DNA from 3 places in the Micromonospora sp. NPDC005163 genome. Region 1 is predicted to be linked to each of the others. Evidence: riboswitches for the same ligand, from Rfam matches in the RefSeq annotation. Region 1 holds a riboswitch; each other region holds the start of a gene.

Region 1 (6,373 bases):
CCCGCTGAACCCGGCGTCCGCCCAGTCGGGCAGGGACCCCGTCTCGATCCGCGGGCCGCAACCCGTCGCTGCGGTCGCGGAGGTCGTGCTGGTCGGCGCGTCGACCGGCGTGGCCGACCGGCCGGCCGTCGTGCACGCCGTCAGCAGGAGCACCGACCCCATCAGCAACCTGCCCCATGCACCCATCTCGCCCCTTCCGAATACCTGTCGATGAGTCAGAACGTCCTCGCACCATCAAGACACCGGACGCGCCCGCCAAGTTCCCCGTCCGAGCTTTCCTGGGAGTACGCCTAGTCCAGCGATTCGGCGATCTCGATCGCCTCGGCCCTCGTGAGGTCGCCCTCCAGCCGGTAGCTCGCGTCGGCCCCCTGCCAGATCAGGGTCGAGGCGGCGAGCCGGGCGGTCTCCATCCGGACCTGTCCGGTGCGATCCACGTAGGCCAGGACGTGCGGGCCGCCGACCCAGACGGCGAAGTCGCCGTCGACCTGGACCCACTCCGCTCCCGGCCGGCTGGTCTGCTTGTGGAACGCCAGGTCGAGCCGACCATCGAAGGCGTCGATGCGCAGCGCGCCCCCGTGGTAGAGCAGCGTGGCCACCCGGTAGGCGCCCGTGTCGTCGGGATCGGCGACCAGCACCCGCTCGGGCGGACCGAGCTTCGCCGGTAGGCGGATCGGGAAGCGCACCGCCCGTTGCGCCTCATCCAGGGCCGCGGTTCGCTGCGCGGGCAACGGCGACGGGGTGCCGGTGGGCAGCACCGGGTCGGGCGACGTGACAACGGTGACTCCGGCGAAGCGCAGCAGCCCCGCGACGGCGTCGGCGAGGGCCGCCCGTCCCGGTGGCAGCACCGCCACGAGCAGGGCGACGAGCGCCGCCGCCGCGTAGGCGCGCCACCGACGCCGCCGGGACGGGGGCTCGGTGAGCCGAGCGCGTACGCGCGTGGTCACGTCGGGCGCGTCGGGTGTCTCCAGCCAGGTGGAGAGGCCACGCAGCTCCCTCTCGAGGTCATCCACTCCGGACCTCCTCGCGGTCGAGCAAGCCGCGGAGCTTCGCCAATGCCCGGGACGTCCGCGACTTCACCGTGCCCCGCGGCCAGCCCAACGTCGCCACCGTCTCCTCCTCGCTGAGATCGAGGAAGAACCGGCAGACGATCACCTCACGGTCGCGTACCGGCAGTTGGCGCAGAGCGTCCACCAGCACGGCGCGGCGCTCCCCGGCGAGGACCGCGCCGACCGCGTCGTCCTCGGCGATCTCCGAAGCCGGGTTCGCCGCCGCGGCCCGCAGGACGAGGCCGTCGCGGCGGGTGCGTGACCGGTGCAGGTTGCGGGTCTCGTTGGCGACGATCGCCAGCAGCCACGAGCGGAACGACGACTCCGCCCGGTAGCGGGAGAGCTTTCGGTACCCCTTCACGAAGGCCTCCTGGATGACGTCCTCGGAGTCCGAGCCCGCGCCGAGTAGCACCGCCGTCCGGTACGCGGACGCGGTGTGCCGGGCGACCAGGAGGTCGTACGCCTCCAGGTCACCTGCCCGAGCGCGGGTGACGAGCACGTCGTCGTCCAGGGGTACCTCCGGTTGGGTCACCTTCATGACACCGCTCACGCGCTGCGGGTTCCAGCCGCGGCTCGGTCAGCCCACTCTCACCCGGCGTGCAGCGTATTGCCAGGAAACGGTGGTGCACTGGATGGGCGTCGAGGAGAGGGGTCGGTCATGGGCTGGTTCAGTCGGCGGGCCCGGGGCGCCGAGGCGACCCCCACGAAGCTGGACCGGGAGGCGACCCGGGACGACCTCGCCGCGCTCGAGGCGTTCATCGCCAGCCGGCGGGGGGTGGAGTTCTACCTGGAGCCGGAGACCACCGCCACCGACACCACGGTGGTGGCGATCGCACACGACGGCGAGTGGATCCGTCGCCGTACTGGCACCCCGCGTGCGGCGGGCGCCATCGCCCGCAAGCACGCGGTGCCGCTGTACGAGGCGGCCCGCACCGGCTACCCGGAACGGATGCGCACCTGGAGCCGTGCCCACCCGGAACGCCACGCCCGGTGAGCGTGGCCGCGTCCGTCGAGGTGGCCGTGAGCCGCCGTCCCACCGGGCGATCGGGGCAGGCCAGAGGACGTGTGCGCACCCTTTGCTCTGCTTACCCGGGCGCAACGAAAAGGCGTCGTCACTGTTGCGCTGGCTGAAGCAGAGCAAAGGACGCGTCGCATTGACCCGGGGCGTTCCGATGCGGCGTCCGAGCACGCCTCAACCGCCAGATATCGATGAGAGTCATTCGCCTGGCCAGGCCGGGGTCGGCGTTGACCGGCGACGGACGGGTGTGGCAGCATTCGCGGCCTGACGGCAGTGAAGGAAGTCGGTGTGATTCCGACGCGGTCCCGCCACTGTCACCGGGGAGCGATCCCCCCTCGTGAGTCACGGCCGCGTGTCTGCGGTTGGAAGGCCGGGGGAGAGCGTCGATTCGGAAGCCAGGATACTTCGGCCGTCGGGATGTACCCCAGGGCGTGGACACCCGAGGAGGACCCGATGACGCACGGCGTCTCTTTCATTGACGGACACCGTCATGATCCGCTCGGCGGGCGCTCCGCCGCACCCACCGCCGCACCCGGCCCCGGTCGTACCGCCTGATGCCGCAGGGAAAGCCGAGCACGGTGCCCGCCGACGGTTTGACCACCCGGCAGCGACGTCACCGGCCGCTGCTGATGGTCCACACCGGACAGATGAAGGGAAAGTCCACCGCCGCCTTCGGGCTGGCGCTGCGGGCGTGGGCAGCCGGCCTGCCGGTCGGGGTGTTCCAGTTCGTCAAGAGCGCCAAGTGGCGGGTGGGGGAGGAGAACGCCTTCCGGGCCCTCGGCGAGGTGCACGAGCGCACCGGTCACGGCGCGCCGGTGGCGTGGCACAAGATGGGCGAGGGCTGGTCCTGGATCCAGCGTGGCGGCGACGCCGATCACGCCGCGGACGCCCTGGAGGGTTGGCGGCAGATCCAACGCGACCTGGCCGCCGAGCGCTACGGGCTGTATGTGCTGGACGAGTTCACCTACCCGATGACGTGGGGCTGGGTGGACGTCGACGAGGTGGTGGCCACCCTGGCCGACCGTCCCGGCTTCCAACACGTGGTCATCACCGGCCGGGACGCCGACCCGCGCCTGGTGGCCGCCGCCGACCTGGTGGCCGAGCTGACCAAGGTCAAGCACCCGATGGACGCCGGCCAGAAGGGCCAGAAGGGCATCGAGTGGTGAGCGCCGCCGCCGAGTCGTGGCCGCTGCCCCGCCCGATGGGCGACGACCGCGCCGGCCCGGACGGCCGCAGCGGTCTCCGCTGGCCGGGAACGGGTCAGCCGGTCAGGGCCCGGGCGAGGACGTAGCCGACGGTCGCGGCGGCGAGCCCGGCGGTCACACTGCCCAGCACGTTGGCCAGCGCGAGGAGCCGGTTGCCGGTCCTTGTCAGCCGCAGCGTCTCGTAGCTGAAGGTGGAGTAGGTGGTCAGCGCGCCGCAGAAGCCGGTGCCGAGCAGCGCGCTGACCGCCGGGCCGGCCGGCAGCCCGACGAGTACGCCGAGCAGCAGCGATCCGAACACGTTGACGGTCAACGTCCCCCACGGGAACGCCGAGTGGTGCCGGGCCTGCACGGCCCGGTCGGTGAGGTAGCGCAGCGGCGCGCCGACGGCCGCCCCGAGCACGATGAGCAGCACGGTCACCGGACGGCCCGCCCGTCGTCGCGGTCCCGGTCGAGCAGTCGAGCGGCGGCGGCGTCACCCAGCCACACCGCGACCAGGGCGCCGAGCACCGTCGCGGCCAGGTACGCCAGCGCGGTGACCGGGGCGCCCGCGACCACCGCCTGCTGCACGTCCACGGCGTAGGTGGAGAAGGTGGTGAACCCGCCGAGCACCCCGACCCCGAGGAACGGGCGGACCAGCGGTCGACCGCCGCCGACGTGCCCGAGCACCGCCATCAGGACGCCGATCAGCAGGCAGCCGGTCAGGTTGATGCCGAAGGTCGCCCACGGGAAACCGGTCCGCGCGTGGGGGAGGGCGTGTTGCAGGCCGGCCCGGGCCAGCGCGCCGAGCACCCCGCCCGCCGCGATCGCCGCGAGCACCGCCGCGGGATGAGCCTTCAGCTCGCCACGGTCGACGGGGACGCGCAGGTCGACGTCGGGGTCGGTACGCGGGTCGAGCGGTCCGGACATGATGCCTCCCCACCAGCACGGTGTCACTGGCAGGGACCGTTGGCGAGCGGCGTCGCGGTTCTCCCGGTGTCCCCGGGACGGCGGGCCCCACCGCCGGGAGCGCTCCTGCTCCGGCGTCAGCATATCGTCCACCCACCGAGCGCCGGGCCGACCGGCGCGGCAGACGCCGGCCGGCGGGGCTGGTGGGTCAGCGCACCCCGGCGACCGCGGCGTCCGTGCCGCCGCGCCACACCGTGCCGACCTCGCTGAAGCCGGCCGCGGTCAGCGCGGCCAGGTGCCAGGAGGCCGGGGGGTTCCACTCGGGGCTGTGCCCGGTCGGGTAGATGGCGTGCCGCTCGGCGACCAGCGGGGCGAGCACCGGATCGGCGCCGGCCCGGTCCCACCAGTCCGACCACGACAGCACGGACCCGGCGGCGTACCGGGCGGCCCGCCGGTCCCGCGCCCGGTCGAGCAGCCGCTTGGTCAGCTCCGGCAGGGTGTCGTCGGGCATGTGGTCGGCGTTGACGAAGATCCCGCCCGGCCGCAGCAGATCGCGGACCTCGCCGTAGAGCCGGCCGAGCCGCTCGGCCGGCAGCCAGTGCAACGCGGTGGCGGTGAGCACGGCGTCGTACTCGTCGTGAGGCAGGGCGGATCGCCATTCGGGGGCGCCGAGGTCGGCGGTGACGACGGTGGCCCGGTCGTTCAGCGAGGCGCGGGCGATGGCCAGCAGCGCCGGGTCGAGGTCCAGCAGGGTCACCTCGGCGGTGGGGAAACGCGTCAACGCCCGCAGCGAGATGGTGCCGGTGCCGCCGGCCAGGTCGAGCACGCGCGGCGGCCGGCCGTCGCGGACCGCGTCGACGGCGTCGAGCATGGCGGCGAACCGGTGCTCCCGGTCCGGTAGGTACGCCTCCTGCTGGCGGTCCCAGCTCTCCTGCCACGCCGACGGATCCGTGATGTAAGGAGTCATATGGATCAGGCTAGTTACCGAACGAGACACTTGTCCAGACCTTGTTGCACATAACTTGCAATTGCGAGAACATGGCAGAGCGATGATCACAGGGGAGCCGGGTCGGTCATCCGCCCGGCCCGGCTCTCCTCTCGCGCGACTGCCGCCGCGGGTCAGGCCGCGGTCGGTGCCAGGTCCGCGTCGGCCGTCGGCGCCCCGCTGCGGCGGGCCAGCCGGAGCGCCCCGAGTAGGACACCGAGGCCGGCCAGGGTGAGCGCGGCGCCGGCCCAGATCGGTGCGGTGTAGCCGAGCCCGGCGGCGATGGTCACCCCGCCGACCCAGGCGCCCAGCGCGTTGCCGAGGTTGAACGCCGCGATGTTCGCGCCCGACGCGAGGGTGGGCGCCTGGTGCGCGTACCGCATGATCCGCATCTGCAGCGGCGGGACGGTCGCGAAGCCGAACGCGCCCATCAGCACCAGCGAGGCGACGGTCAGCACCGGGCTCGACGCGGTCAGGGCGAACCCGACGAGCACCACGGTGAGTACGGCCAGGACGGTGATCAGGGTGCGCGACAGCGACACGTCCGCCGCCCGGCCGCCGAGGAGGTTTCCGACGAAGAGCCCTACGCCGAAGAGGACCAGCAGCCATGGCACCGCGCTGGTGGCGAAGCCGCTGACCTCGGTGAGCGTGTAGGCGATGTAGGTGAACGCGCCGAACATGCCGCCGAAGCCCAGCACGGTGATCACCAGGGAGAGCCAGACCTGCGGGTGGGTGAAGGCCCGCAGTTCGCCGCGCAGCCCACCGGCCGGGCGTTGGGCGTCGACGGTGCCGCGGCCGGGGATGAGCAGGGCCAGCCCGATCAGCGCGACCACCCCGATGCCGGTGATCGCCCAGAACGTCGAACGCCAGCCGACGTGCTGGCCGAGGAGGGTGCCGAAGGGGACGCCGAGCACGTTCGCGATGGTCAGCCCGGCGAACATCAGCGCGATGGCGCCGGCCCGGCGGGCCGGCGCGACCAGTCCGGCGGCCACCACGGCGCCGATGCCGAAGAACGCGCCGTGGCAGAGCGCGGCGACGATCCGGCCGGCCATCATCACGCCGTAGTCGCCGGCGACCGCGGAGAGCAGGTTGCCGATGATGAAGAGCACCATCAGCCCGAGCAGGACCGGTTTGCGGGGCAGTCGGGTGACCGCGGCGGTGAGGGCCACCCCGCCGACGGCCACGCTGAGGGCGTAGCCGGAGATCAGCCAGCCGGCCACCGGCTCGGTGACCG
Region 2 (6,373 bases), on a different contig from region 1:
TCGTTCCTATCGGTCGACCAGGCGCACCGGAACCTCGACCTGGAGGTCACCGGGAAGAGCTTCGACCAGGTCCGCGCCGCCGCCACCGCCGCGTGGAAAGACCGGCTCGGCCGGGTCGAGGTGCGGGGGGCGGCCGAGACGCAGCTGGTGACGATGTACTCGAACCTGTACCGGCTGAACCTGTACCCGAACTCGCAGTCGGAGAACACCGGCAGCGCCGCCGCGCCGCGCTGGCAGTACGCGAGCCCGGTGTCGGCGCCGACCGGCACGTCGTCCGCCACCCACACCGGCGCGAAGATCGTGGACGGCCAGATCTACGTCAACAACGGCTTCTGGGACACCTACCGCACCGTGTGGCCCGCCTACGCGCTGCTGTACCCGGACGTCGCGGCCAGGATCTCCGACGGGTTCGTCCAGCACTACCGCGACGGCGGCTGGATCGCCCGCTGGTCGTCTCCGGGTTACGCCGACCTGATGACCGGCACCAGCGCGAACGTGGCACTGGCCCAGGCGTACCTCACCGGCGTCAAGCTGCCCGACCCGCTCGCGGCGTACGACGCGGCGGTCAAGGACGCGACCGTCGCCTCCGGGCGCAGCGCGGTGGGCCGCAAGGGCATCGAGACCTCGCTGTTCCTCGGCTACACGCCGACGTCCACCGGAGAGTCGGTGTCGTGGGCGCTGGAAGGCTTCATCAACGACTACGGCATCGGCAACATGGGCGCGGCCCTGGCCAAGGACCCGGCCACGCCGAAGTCGGAGCGCCAGCGGCTCAAGGACGAGTCACGGTACTTCCTAGAGCGCGCCCGCAACTACGTCCACCTCTTCGACCCGAAGACGAAGCTCTTCCAGGGCCGGGACGCGTCCGGCAACTTCCTCGCCGGTGACCCGCTGGACTGGGGCGGCGTCTACACCGAGACCAACGGGTGGAACTTCGCGTTCACCGCCCAGCAGGACGGCCAGGGACTGGCCAACCTGCACGGCGGGCAGAAGGCGCTGCGCGACAAGCTCGACCAGTTCTTCGCCACCCCGGAGAACGCCGACCGACCCGGCGGGTACGGCGGCACGATCCACGAGATGCTCGAGGCGCGCGCGGTGCGGATGGGACAGCTCGGCATGAGCAACCAGCCGTCGCACCACATCCCGTACATGTACAACTTCGCCGGCGCGCCGGCGAAGACGCAGGCGGCGGTACGGGAGATCCTGCAGCGCCTCTACGTCGGCAGCGAGATCGGCCAGGGCTACCTGGGCGACGAGGACAACGGCGAGATGTCGTCCTGGTACATCCTCAGCTCGCTGGGCATCTACCCGCTGCAGGCCGGATCGTCCCACTGGGCCATCGGCTCGCCGCAGTTCACAAAGATGACCGTCCACCGCACGAGCGGCGACATCGTCGTCAACGCGCCGGACAACAGCACCAAGAACGTCTACGTGCAGGGCGTCACGGTCAACGGGAAGAAGCAGCGCGAGCTGTCCGTCGACGTGAGCGCGTTCGCCAAGGGCGGCACGATCGACTTCCAGATGGGCCCCAAGCCGTCGTCCTGGGGCAGCGGCAAGAACGACGCGCCGCCGTCGCTGACCAGGGGCGACAAGGCGCCCAAGCCGCTGCAGGACGTCACCGGCCCCGGTCTCGGCACCGCCAACGCGACGGGCGGCCAGGACGCGTCGAAGCTGTTCGACGACTCGTCGACCACGCAGCTGACGTTCACCACCGCGACGCCGCAGGTCAGCTGGGCCTCCCGTGGCGCCAGGCAGAAGCCGAGCCACTACACCCTCACCTCCGGTGCCAGTGCGGGCGATCCGGCGGACTGGCGGTTGCAGGGCTCCAATGACGGCATCACCTGGAGCACCGTCGACTCCCGCAAGGGCGAGGCGTTCCGGTGGCGCAACCAGACCCGTCCGTTCACCATCGACAGGCCGGGACGGTACGCCCAGTTCCGTCTCGTCGTCAGCAGGACCGCCGGCGCCGCGCAGGCCAACCTCGCCGAGATCGAGTTGCTCGCCGGAGGCGACTTCGAGATTGGTGGCGGCGACATCACGGTGACCGCCGCGGGCAGCGTGCACGCGACGTCCGGCGCACCCGTCTCGGTGCCACTGGCCTCCGTCACCGGGGGTACCGCCAGCGGCTACCGGGCCACGATCGACTGGGGTGACGGCTCACCGACCACCGAGGGCACCCTGACGTTGAGCTCGCGGGCCGTCTACAGCGTCAGCGGCTCGCACACGTACGCCACGCCGGGTCACCACCAGGCGAGCGTCACGGTGACCGACGGCACCGGCCAGGGCTCGGTCACGGTCGGCGTCGACGTGGCCTACGCGCCGAGCTCCGGCCTCACCGCGGCGTTCGACACCGTCTGCATCGGTGACGAGGGCGCCCTCGCGGCGAACTGCGACGCCAAGTCGTGGGCGTACTCGCGGGCCGCCCTGACGGCGGCCGGCGTGACCCAGGGCCAGCGGCACCAGGTGCCCGGAACGGACCTGCAGTTCACCTTGCCGGTGGTCCCGGCGGGGCAGCCGGACAACACCACCGGCAACGGCAGGACGGTCGTTCTCGACCTGCCGACCGACGCCCGGAGCATCTCGTTCATCGGCGCCGGCACGCAGGGCAATCAGAACAGCACCGGCACGGCGACGTTCAGCGACGGCAGCACGGCCAGCATCCCGATCCAGATGAGTGACTGGACGCTGGGCGGCAACGCCAACGGCACTCCGTCGTACGGCAACATCGTCGTCGCCAAGGCCGCGTACCGGTTGAGCGGCACGAGCCGGGACGGCGCGCAGCCGTTCCTGTTCGCCACCGCGCCGTACCAGATCCCGGCGGGCAAGACGCTCGTCTCGGTGACCCTGCCGACGCAGACCGGCGACCCCGGCTCGGCGGGCCGGATCCACGTGTTCGCCGTCGCGAACGACGGCACTCCGGCCGCCGCGCTGGTGACCACCGCCCCGAGCGACCAGACGGCCGACGCCGGGCAGGTCCTCGCGGCCACGCTCGGCTCGGTGAGCGGCGGCGTTCCCGGCACGACGGGCTTCCACGCCCGGGTGCAGTGGGGCGACGGCACGGTTCCGGACGACGTCACGGTCGGCCCGGACGGCGCGCTGAGCGGACGGCACACCTATGCGCAGGAGGGCACCTACACGGTGCACGTCACCGCGTGGGACACGTCGTCGAGCAGCACCGCGACCTTCACGGTGACCGTGGCGCGGGGCGGACTCCAGCCGGCGATCGCGGTGTCGACGTCGGCCACCGTGACAACCGGTGACGCGGTCACCGTCAACGGCAGCGGGTTCGCGGCCGGTGAGCAGGTGACCGTGACTCTCGGCACCAGTCCGGCGCGGACCGTCAAGGTCGCGGCGTCCGCGGCGGGAGCGGTACGCGCCTCCGTCGCGACGTCCGGTGACGCCGAGCCCGGCCGGTACTCCGTCACCGCCACCGGCGCGTCCTCCCGGACGCCGGCGACGGCCACCGTCCAGGTGACCGGTCAGCAGGAGAAGCCGACCTACGATCCGCAGGCGGCGCTGACGACCACCGCGGGACCGCACGGTACGTCGATCACGGTCGACGGCGCCGGGTTCGCTCCGAACGAGGCGGTCACGGTCAGCTTCGGTGACGGCCTCGCGGTCAGCACCGTGCGCGCGAATGGTGACGGTGTCATCGCCGGTGCGACGGTCAGCGTCCCCGGGGCGGCGAAGGCCGGCTCGACCGTGATCACGCTGGCGGGGGCCGAGTCGGTGACGCGGGTCGCGCTGCCCTTCACCGTCACGAACTGAGTCGGCGGTAGCGGTAGCGCGCGGGGCGGGGCGGATCACGGCCCGCCCCGCGCGCTGCTAGCGTCGACCATGACCCCGCCCGGCGGGGGCGTCCGGGCCGGTGACCGTCGTCACTGACTCGACCGCCGACACGCCGATACCCGAGATGTGGGGTGTGACAACGGCGTCGTCCCTATATATGGTGTCGACGCAGCTGGTTCGGCCGCTCGTCTGCAGTGGTCGAGGCAAGAGGGAACCCGGTGGAATTCCGGGACTGCCCCGCAGCGGTGAGTGGGAACGACCGCCGTCATCAGCACTGGGCCGCCAAGCGGCCTGGGAAGCGACGGCCAGTAGGAGACCGGCGAGCCCGGTCGTGCCCACGAGTCCGAAGACCTGCCAGCGCGCCGTGCACCCGCACCCGGGTGGGCGGCGGCCCGACGCCGCGTGGGACGGCCGACGCCCCCTGACCCACGCCCGGCGTGGCGTCCGCCGGTGTCTGTCTCCTCGCGTCCGAGGGCCATCAGGTCTCGAACTCGCGAGGAGTGAGTGGTGACAGTCACCCAGGTGGTCCCGACCGGCGGCGACACCGACCTGCCGGGCCGGCGGCGGACGCAGATGCACGTCCGCAAGCGCGACGGCGCCAGCGAACCGGTGGACGTCAACAAGATCGTCCGCGCGGTCGAGCGGTGGACCGACGACCTGACCGACGTCGACCCGCTGCGGGTGGCGACCCGGACGATCAGCGGCCTCTACGACGGCGCGACCACCGCGGAGCTGGACCGGCTGTCCATCCAGACCGCGGCCGAGATGATCGGCGAGGAGCCGCAGTACTCGCGGCTGGCCGCCCGGCTTCTGGCCGGCTACGTCGACAAGGAGGTGCACCGGCAGGGCATCACCTCGTTCAGCACGGCGATCCGGATGGGCCATGCCGAGGGACTGATCGGAGACGAGACCGCCGCCTTCGTCGCCGCGCACGGCCGGACGCTCGACGACGCCGTCGACCCGGACGGCGACCTGCGGTTCGAGTACTTCGGCCTGCGCACGGTGTACGACCGGTACCTGCTGCGCCACCCGACCAGCCGGCTGGTGCTGGAGACGCCGCAGTACTGGCTGCTGCGGGTGGCCTGCGGGCTGTCCCGTACGCCGGACGAGGCGGTCGACTTCTACCGGCTGATGTCCAGCCTGGCCTACCTGCCCAGTTCGCCGACGCTGTTCAACTCCGGCACCCGGCACACCCAGATGTCCTCCTGCTACCTGGTCGACTCCCCGCGCGACGAGCTGGACTCGATCTACCAGCGGTACGCGCAGGTCGCCAACCTGTCCAAGTTCGCCGGCGGCATCGGCATCGCGTACTCCCGGGTCCGGTCCCGGGGCGCGCTGATCCGCGGCACGAACGGGCAGTCCAATGGGATCGTGCCGTGGCTGCGCACGCTGGACGCGAGCGTCGCCGCGGTCAACCAGGGCGGCCGGCGCAAGGGCGCGGCGTGTGTCTACCTGGAGCCGTGGCACCCGGACATCGAGGAGTTCCTGCAACTGCGGGACAACACCGGCGAGGACGCCCGGCGCACCCACAACCTCAACCTGGCCAACTGGATCCCCGACGAGTTCATGCGCCGGGTCGAGGCCGACGAGGTGTGGTCGCTGTTCGACCCGAACGAGGTGCCGGAACTGCCCGACCTGTGGGGCGAGCGGTTCGACGTCGCGTACCGGGAGGCCGAGGCGCAGGGCCGCTACGTGCGGCAGGTCCCGGCGCGGGAGCTGTACGGGAAGATGATGCGCACCCTGGCGCAGACCGGCAACGGGTGGATGACCTTCAAGGACGCCGCCAACCGGCTGTGCAACCAGACCGCCGAACCGGGCAACGTGGTGCACCTGTCCAACCTCTGCACCGAGATCATCGAGGTGTCCAGCGACGCCGAGACCGCGGTGTGCAACCTCGGCTCGGTGAACCTCGCCGCCCACGTCACCGACGGCGTCATCGACTGGCAGCGACTGCGCGCCACGGTCCGTACCGCGGTCACGTTCCTCGACCGGGTCATCGACATCAACTACTACCCGACCGCGCAGGCGGCGGCGAGCAACCCCCGCTGGCGGCCGGTCGGGCTCGGGCTGATGGGCCTGCAGGACGTGTTCTTCGCGCTGCGGTTGCCGTTCGACTCGCCGGCCGCGCGGGAGTTGTCCACCCGGGTCAGCGAGGAGTTGTACCTGACCGCCCTGGAGACCTCCGCCGATCTGGCGCGGCGCTTCGGCGCGCACCCGGCGTACGGGCAGACGCGGGCGGCGCGGGGGCAGTTGCAGCCCGACCTGTGGGGCGTCCAGGGGACGCAGACCGACCGGTGGACCGCGTTGCGGGAGCGGGTCGAGGCGTACGGGCTGCGCAACTCACTGCTGGTGGCGGTCGCCCCGACCGCGACCATCGCCTCGATCGCCGGTTGTTACGAGTGCGTCGAGCCGCAGGTGTCCAACCTGTTCAAGCGCGAGACCCTGTCGGGGGAGTTTCTCCAGGTCAACACCGCTCTGGTACGCGAGCTGAAGTCCCGTGGCCTGTGGACCGAGCCCGTCCGGTCGGCGATCAAGCGCGCCGAGGGGTCGGTGCAGGACATCGCGGAGCTACCGGCCGCCGTGCGGG
Region 3 (6,373 bases), on a different contig from region 1:
CAATCGCGACCGTGGGTGGACCGTCACGGCCGTGCTCCCGCGCGAGGGGGCCGGCGCGTGACGGTACGCGTGCTCGTCGCGGACGACCAGGAGATCGTCCGTACCGGCCTCACCATCATCCTGAACACTCAGCCCGGCATCGAGGTCGTCGGTGGGGCTGGCGACGGCCGTCAGGCGGTCGAGCTCGCCCAGCGACTCCGCCCCGACGTGTGTCTCTTCGACATTCGCATGCCCGGCATGGACGGCATCGAGGCCACCCGGGCGCTCGCCGGGCCATCGGTCCCGGAGCCGCTCGCCGTGGTCGTCATCACGACCTTCGACCTCGACGAGTACGTGTACGCGGCACTGCGTGCCGGCGCCCGCGGCTTCCTGCTCAAGGAGGCTGGCCCCGACCTGCTCAGCCAGGCCGTGCACGCGGCCGCCAACGGGGATGCGCTGATCGCGCCGAGCGTCACCACGCGGCTGCTGAAGGCGTTCGCCGACGCGGGTCCAGCCGCGCCGCCGAAGCAGCCCATCGAGGCGCTCACCGACCGGGAGGAGCAGGTACTGGTCGCCGTCGCGCGGGGACGCACCAACAAGGAGATCGCCGACGAGCTCTACATCACGTTGAGCACGGTCAAGTCGCACATCACCAGCCTGATGACCAAGCTCGGTGTGCGTAACCGGGTCGAGGTGGCGATGTGGGCGTACGAGACCAACCGCCGTCGGACGCGTTGGTGACCGGCACAAGTACGACGACCGCGTACGACCATGGGCCGGCCCGATTGCGGCCCATGTGCCGATGAGCCGGGGCGGGTGCCGCGTCCACCATCGATGGCATGACGATGCGCGAGTGGCGGCTACCGGCCGCGTTGATCCTGCTGGGCCTGATACCGATGATCGCTGGTGCGGGACGGCTCACCGAGCTGGGCACCGGACCGGAGGTCACCCCGGCGAACGCTCGCTTCGTCGCCGACCCGCTGCCGGTGGTGCTGCACATCGTCGGCGCGGTGGTCTACACGACTCTCGGAGCCTTCCAGTTCGTACCCGGCCTGCGCCGTCGCCGCTGGCACCGCCTCGCCGGCCGGGTGCTTGTCCCCTGCGGACTGACGGTCGCGCTCTCCGGCGTCTGGATGGCGTTCGCGTACGACCTTCCGGCCCATGACAACGACGTGCTCGCCGGCATGCGGCTCGTCTTCGGCTCGGCCATGGCCGGCTCGATCCTGCTCGGCCTCGCCGCCGCGCTACGCCGGCACTTCGCCCAGCACCGCCGCTGGATGGTGCGCGGCTACGCGATCGGCCTCGGCGCCGGCACCCAGGCGTTCACGCACGCGCCGTACCTTGTCGCGACCGGCGAACAGCCCGATGGGAACGTTCGCGCCGGCCTGGTGCTCGCCGGTTGGTTGATCAACCTTGCCGTGGCCGAGTGGTACCTGCGTCGTCCGGCCCGCGCAACGTCGTCTCGACCGGCTCGTCAGCCGCGTGCTGCTGCCCGATGACATCGTCCGACGGCGACCCCGGGGACGACGAGCCGAATCCGCCGGCCACTTGGCTGCCGCCGCTACGAGCCGACCGCCAGTCGTAGTCCGAGCGCGACGAACGCGACCGCGCAGACTCGGTTGATCCGCCGCGGCCAGCGGCCGTCGGCGAGGCGGCCGGCGAGTCGCCCGGCGCCCGCGCCCAAGGCGATGTCGACCGTGAGCTGCACCGTGACGAACAGCGCGCCAAGGAGCACCAGCTGGGCGGTGGTGTTGCCCGCCGCCGGATCGACGAACTGGGGCAGGAACGCCACGCTGAACAAAATCATCTTGGGGTTGAGCAGGTTGGTGACCAGTCCACGCAGGAAGGCGCGCCCGGCACGACCACCGGGCTGCGACGCATCGGAAGCCGAAGTGCCGGCGCCACGCAGGGCCTGCACCGCGAGGATGATCAGGTATGCCGCGCCAAGCCAGCGGATTGCCGTGAACAGCACCGGCGAGGCTGAGATCACCGCGGCGAGACCGCAGACGACCGCCGCCACATGCACCGCCTCCCCCGCGGCGACGCCGAGCGCGGCCACCACCCCGGCGCGAGTGCCGTAGCGGGTGGCGTTGGCCAGCACGAACATCATGTCCGGGCCGGGAGTCACCATGAGGACGACGATCGCGGCCAGGTAGCCGGCCAATGCCGGCACGGAGAGGCCGAGCACGTCTCAGCCCTCCCCGGCGCCGTCAAGCAGCGCCCGCCTCAGAGTCAACCGGTGCTCCCGGCGGATCTCCGCCTCTCGGTACCGGCGCCGGTCTCCGTCGGTTTCCGGCAGCAGCGGCGGCACCGTACGCGGCTGGCCGTTGTCATCGATGGCGACCATCACCAGGTGCGCGGTGGCCACGTCGGTGGGCGGCACCGCCCGGTCCCACCGGTCAGCGGTCACCTTGACCGCAACCTCCATCGAGCTGCGCCCGGCCCACGTGATGCGAGCGTCCACATGGACCACGTCGCCAACCCGGACCGCCCGGAGAAACGCGGTCTCGTCGATGGCGGCGGTGACGGCCGGTCCGTCGGAATGGCGGGCGGCGACCACCCCGGCGACGGAGTCGATGAGGTTGAGGATCCGGCCACCGTGCACCGTACCCATGAGGTTGGTGTGGTGCTGATCCATGATCTGCGACAGGGTCAGGTGTGACGCCGACGGCGCTCGGCCGGCGATCGTGGCGGTGTCGTGCACAGCGGTAGTCCGTCCCTCGGGAAACCACACCGTCGGAACGCGGACACACGCTGACGAGCACGCACCCACGCACAGCGCGCGCGGCACGTCACCCGCCCAGCCCACCCGCGAGGCCGACGGCAGCGCACACGGTTGTGTACGCGGCACGGGCAGGTCTTCGGACTCGCGGGCATGGCCGGCTGCGCCGGTCTCCTACTGGCCGTCGCTTCCCAGGCCTCTGGCCCAGTGCTGATGACGGCGGTCGTTCCCACTCACCGCTGCGGGGCAGTCCCGGACTCACACCGGGTTCCCTCTTACGACGCCCAGCCAGTCACGACCGGGCGAACCAGCGCCGTCAGGAGCATAGCGGGTCCGCGACGCAGCCCAACCAACGCGACCGCGAGGCAGAGCGGGCGTCGTCATCCACATGATGAAGATATTCAAATTCGTGGTCTTCTTTGACCGCACGCAACTGCCCCTCGTCCTGGGCGTCGACCACCACGTACCTGGCGCGTACGCCGCGGCCGCGCCGCCACCGGCGCAGACCCGGGCAGCGACCAGGCCATTCGAGGTGTCGCTGACCGGCACCGGGTTGATCCAGCGACACCATTCGCGCGTACCGGTGACCGGGGGCCGCGAAAGGCGTCCCGTACGCTCACCCGAACACCTACTACAACCCGTCGTATTGTTTGGCCGCGGATGTCGTAGCCCTTGACGCCGGCGGCACCGGACACGGAGGTACCAGGTGACGGATGGTGACGAAATTACCGCGTGGGCCCTCGCGGCGGGTCGGGGCGACCATGACGCGGCAGCTCGGTTCATCCGCGCCACGCAGCAGCAGGTCCGGCGTTTCCTCGCCGCGCCCGCTGTTGCGGGAACTGTCGCAGCCGGATTCTAGGCTGGCGTCGTGAGCATGAACGGCAACTGGATGCGCGTTTCCCCGGACGAACTGGAATGTGCCAGGACCAACCTCGGCTGGGCCTACGAGATCGCGATGACGGAACGGGACGACAACTCCGGACGCTGGACCGCCACCGACAAGGCATGGAACGGGCTCGACTTCCTACTCGACCGGCTTGGCTTCGGGATTCCGCTGGTCCTGGGAGCCGAGAGGTTCGTGGAGTTGCCAGACGTCGAACCCGACAGCGACGAGATGTTCGACTTCCTCGAAAACCTCGAGGACGACTGGGGCTACGGGCCGCCCTCCTATCTGACACCGGTCCAGGTAGCGGGTGCTGCCTCGCAACTGGCCGCACTCACCGAAGACGATCTCATCCGCGGCGTCGACCCGCAGGAGTTGAAGCGCGCCGAGATTTACCCTGGAACCTGGGAAAAACCCGGCGAGCTGGCGTGGGTGGCGCACTATCTGCCAGGCGCCCGAAGCTTCTTCGCCGCAGCCGCCAAAGACGGCGATGCGGTGATCTGCTGGCTCGACTGAACGCACGCTCATCGGCATAGGGTGCGTCAGGGCCAGTCACGTGACGGCGATAGCCGACCCCTTCGGGTCCGCCGAAGAGGTCACCGCAGCGGATGCGCTGGTCATGGCGCGGTGGTCTTCGGCGGCCCCGTCGGCGCGGCAACCCCGACAACCATGCCCTGATGTCCGCACCGGCTGGGATCACATCAAGGTTGTCGAGTTGTTGAGGCGGTACTCCATCCACGCCACCGAGACTTCCACGCCGCCCGGTAGCGCGTATCGGCCCAGTTCCACGCGCCAGGCATCCTCCAGGTTGGTGGATATCCGGGGGCCGATGACGTCGGGTCTGGTGTCCGCGAATTGACGGAGGACACGGCGGGGAAGAGTGATCTTCCCTCGCCCGCGCAGGGTCGACTCGCCGACATCCCGGCACACCAGGTAGTCGAGATTCGGCTGGGCCCCGATCTCCTTCGCTCCCCCGCGGGCGGGAGCTAGGCCCGTCACCGCGAGTGCGTCCATGAAGGCGATCAGGGGTGCGGCGAGACCGTCGTCGGTGCCCGCGGCCCGCCAGGAGAACCAGAGTGGGATGCGGTCATTCCCCTCGTGTCGAACGAGCATGGTCGGCCCGGTGAGGACCTGATAGTCGCCTGCGCGGTCAGTCAGGCCGGTGAGCTTGTCAAGGCCGGGCTTGCCATTGCCGTTTCCCGTCACCAGCGGCAGGATCTCGGGGAGCAACTCCTGCGGAGCACTGGTCCGGCCCTCCATGTCGTCCCCGCCCGCCGATCGGACACGACGGCGCAGGTCGCTCTCGAACTCCTGGGTTCCTCCGGGTGGGAGCCGGTTGACGGCGAGTTGCAGGTGGATGAAGGCGAGGTCGTCCAGCGAGATGATCGAGCAGGCCAGCACGCCCAGTTCGGGGAACTCGCGAAGGTACGACATGATCGCGCTGGTCGATCCGACGCGGGCGGGTCCGACGAAGGTGATGGGCAGGGAACACCGCGGTTCCACGTCGTCCCATCGGGCCCGGGCCGCGTACTTCTCGGCCCTCGACCGGTCGTGCGGGCGGACCAGATACCAGTTGCCTTGCCGGTGGCCCGGCCGGATGTCGGCCCGCCAGAACCCGTAACCGCGTTTGCCGGCGAACTCCGCGAACGCCTCGGAGAGCTTGAGGCGCCGTTCGGCGCCGGCACGTCGGAGCGCCATGGCGAAACGCACCGCGACGACGGACGGTACCGGCCATTCCCCGTCGTCGGGCCGAGCGGGCAGCTGAACCGGGCCCTGCACGGACAGTAGAGGTGCCTTGTGCTCGGCGGCGATCCTCGATACCTCCGCGATCAACTCGGCGATCGCCCGACTCTGGAAGCTCGACCGCCGGGTGGTCTTCTCCTGAATCAGGATGAGGCCCTCGAACTTCTGCCCCGACTCGTAGATGAAGGTCGGGTTGGGCCACGCGGTGCCCTGGAAGACCCACGAGTCGGACGACCGGTCATCGACTCTGAGTGCCACCGGAAGATCGCTGCCCCGGCGCCGACGCTGCATACCCTGCGGGAGTGCGCCGACGTACGTCCCGATGACCAGCCCGACCCCGTGCGCGGCGGCGGAGAGGGTCTCGCGCGGAGTCTGGCCCGGTGGTGGCGGCGCTTCGCGGCTGCCGTTCGCCACGCCATGGTCGGGTTGCGGTAGCGGAGACCGGCCGGCAGCAACCCGGTCGTCGAACAGGTCACGAAGGTAGCCGCCCCGATCCAGGACGTGGTGCACCTCGAAGTTCACCTGCATCAGGGACTGCCTCGCCATCAGAAATCCAGCTCGGGCGAGATCGGCCAACGCGGCGGGGGAGGCTTCTTCTTCGTCACTCATGATGCCATCCAGTCGATTGGAAAACGGCGTCCGTCGGCACTGGCTTGGCGGCCGGCGTAAGAAGCCATCTCGGAGCGGACAGGCGCGCGGGTGCGAGGTCGCGGTGCTTGGCAAGGCGCCGGTGCAGGATTGCCGCCGCCAGAAGCGGAAGCGCCGTCGTCAGGGCGAGCATCCCGCCCAGCGCGGAGCCGTGGACGTCGGTGGCGATGACCGCGGAGGCTCCCACGGCCGACGCGATGGACAGGTGCGCCAGGCGCCGGGACTGTCGTCGAAGGTGCCCGAGAATCGTGTGTCGCATCGGGAGGTCGAGCCTCGTGTAGAGGAATCCGGGCACCAGCAGAAGTACCGCGACCACCGCGTCCGCGTTAGAGGAACCGTTGGCGAAACGGCCGTAGGGCCACGGACTTCCCGCGAGCAGAGCGCCGACGAGGTAGATC

What was found. Region 1 has a riboswitch for cobalamin ahead of cobO (cob(I)yrinic acid a,c-diamide adenosyltransferase). Riboswitches for the same ligand answer to the same signal wherever they lie in the genome.
Region 2: another riboswitch for cobalamin. It lies ahead of ACWD6N_RS20465 (ribonucleoside-diphosphate reductase subunit alpha); the one in region 1 lies ahead of cobO (cob(I)yrinic acid a,c-diamide adenosyltransferase).
Region 3: another riboswitch for cobalamin. It lies ahead of ACWD6N_RS10050 (acyl-CoA thioesterase); the one in region 1 lies ahead of cobO (cob(I)yrinic acid a,c-diamide adenosyltransferase).

What each region holds. Positions count from the first base shown of each region.
Region 1 is NZ_JBSFYP010000049.1:38,234-44,606, forward strand. Features, by position in the region: gene ACWD6N_RS27160 (hypothetical protein) at 1-162, opposite strand, end outside; gene ACWD6N_RS27165 (hypothetical protein) at 291-1,010, opposite strand; gene ACWD6N_RS27170 (RNA polymerase sigma factor) at 1,003-1,578, opposite strand; gene ACWD6N_RS27175 (hypothetical protein) at 1,705-2,040, shown strand; cobalamin riboswitch at 2,316-2,492, shown strand; gene cobO (cob(I)yrinic acid a,c-diamide adenosyltransferase) at 2,619-3,230, shown strand; gene crcB (fluoride efflux transporter CrcB) at 3,325-3,687, opposite strand; gene ACWD6N_RS27190 (fluoride efflux transporter FluC) at 3,684-4,175, opposite strand; gene ACWD6N_RS27195 (class I SAM-dependent methyltransferase) at 4,363-5,121, opposite strand; gene ACWD6N_RS27200 (MFS transporter) at 5,274-6,373, opposite strand, start outside.
Region 2 is NZ_JBSFYP010000028.1:88,610-94,982, reverse strand. Features, by position in the region: gene ACWD6N_RS20470 (GH92 family glycosyl hydrolase) at 1-3,765, shown strand, start outside; cobalamin riboswitch at 3,943-4,158, shown strand; gene ACWD6N_RS20465 (ribonucleoside-diphosphate reductase subunit alpha) at 4,360-6,373, shown strand, end outside.
Region 3 is NZ_JBSFYP010000010.1:48,908-55,280, reverse strand. Features, by position in the region: gene ACWD6N_RS10070 (sensor histidine kinase) at 1-61, shown strand, start outside; gene ACWD6N_RS10065 (response regulator transcription factor) at 58-720, shown strand; gene ACWD6N_RS10060 (DUF2306 domain-containing protein) at 819-1,478, shown strand; gene ACWD6N_RS10055 (LysE family translocator) at 1,541-2,167, opposite strand; gene ACWD6N_RS10050 (acyl-CoA thioesterase) at 2,171-2,617, opposite strand; cobalamin riboswitch at 2,815-3,028, opposite strand; partial or broken gene ACWD6N_RS10045 (RNA polymerase subunit sigma) at 3,408-3,524, shown strand; gene ACWD6N_RS10040 (YfbM family protein) at 3,576-4,100, shown strand; gene ACWD6N_RS10035 (hypothetical protein) at 4,281-5,873, opposite strand; gene ACWD6N_RS10030 (hypothetical protein) at 5,929-6,373, opposite strand, start outside.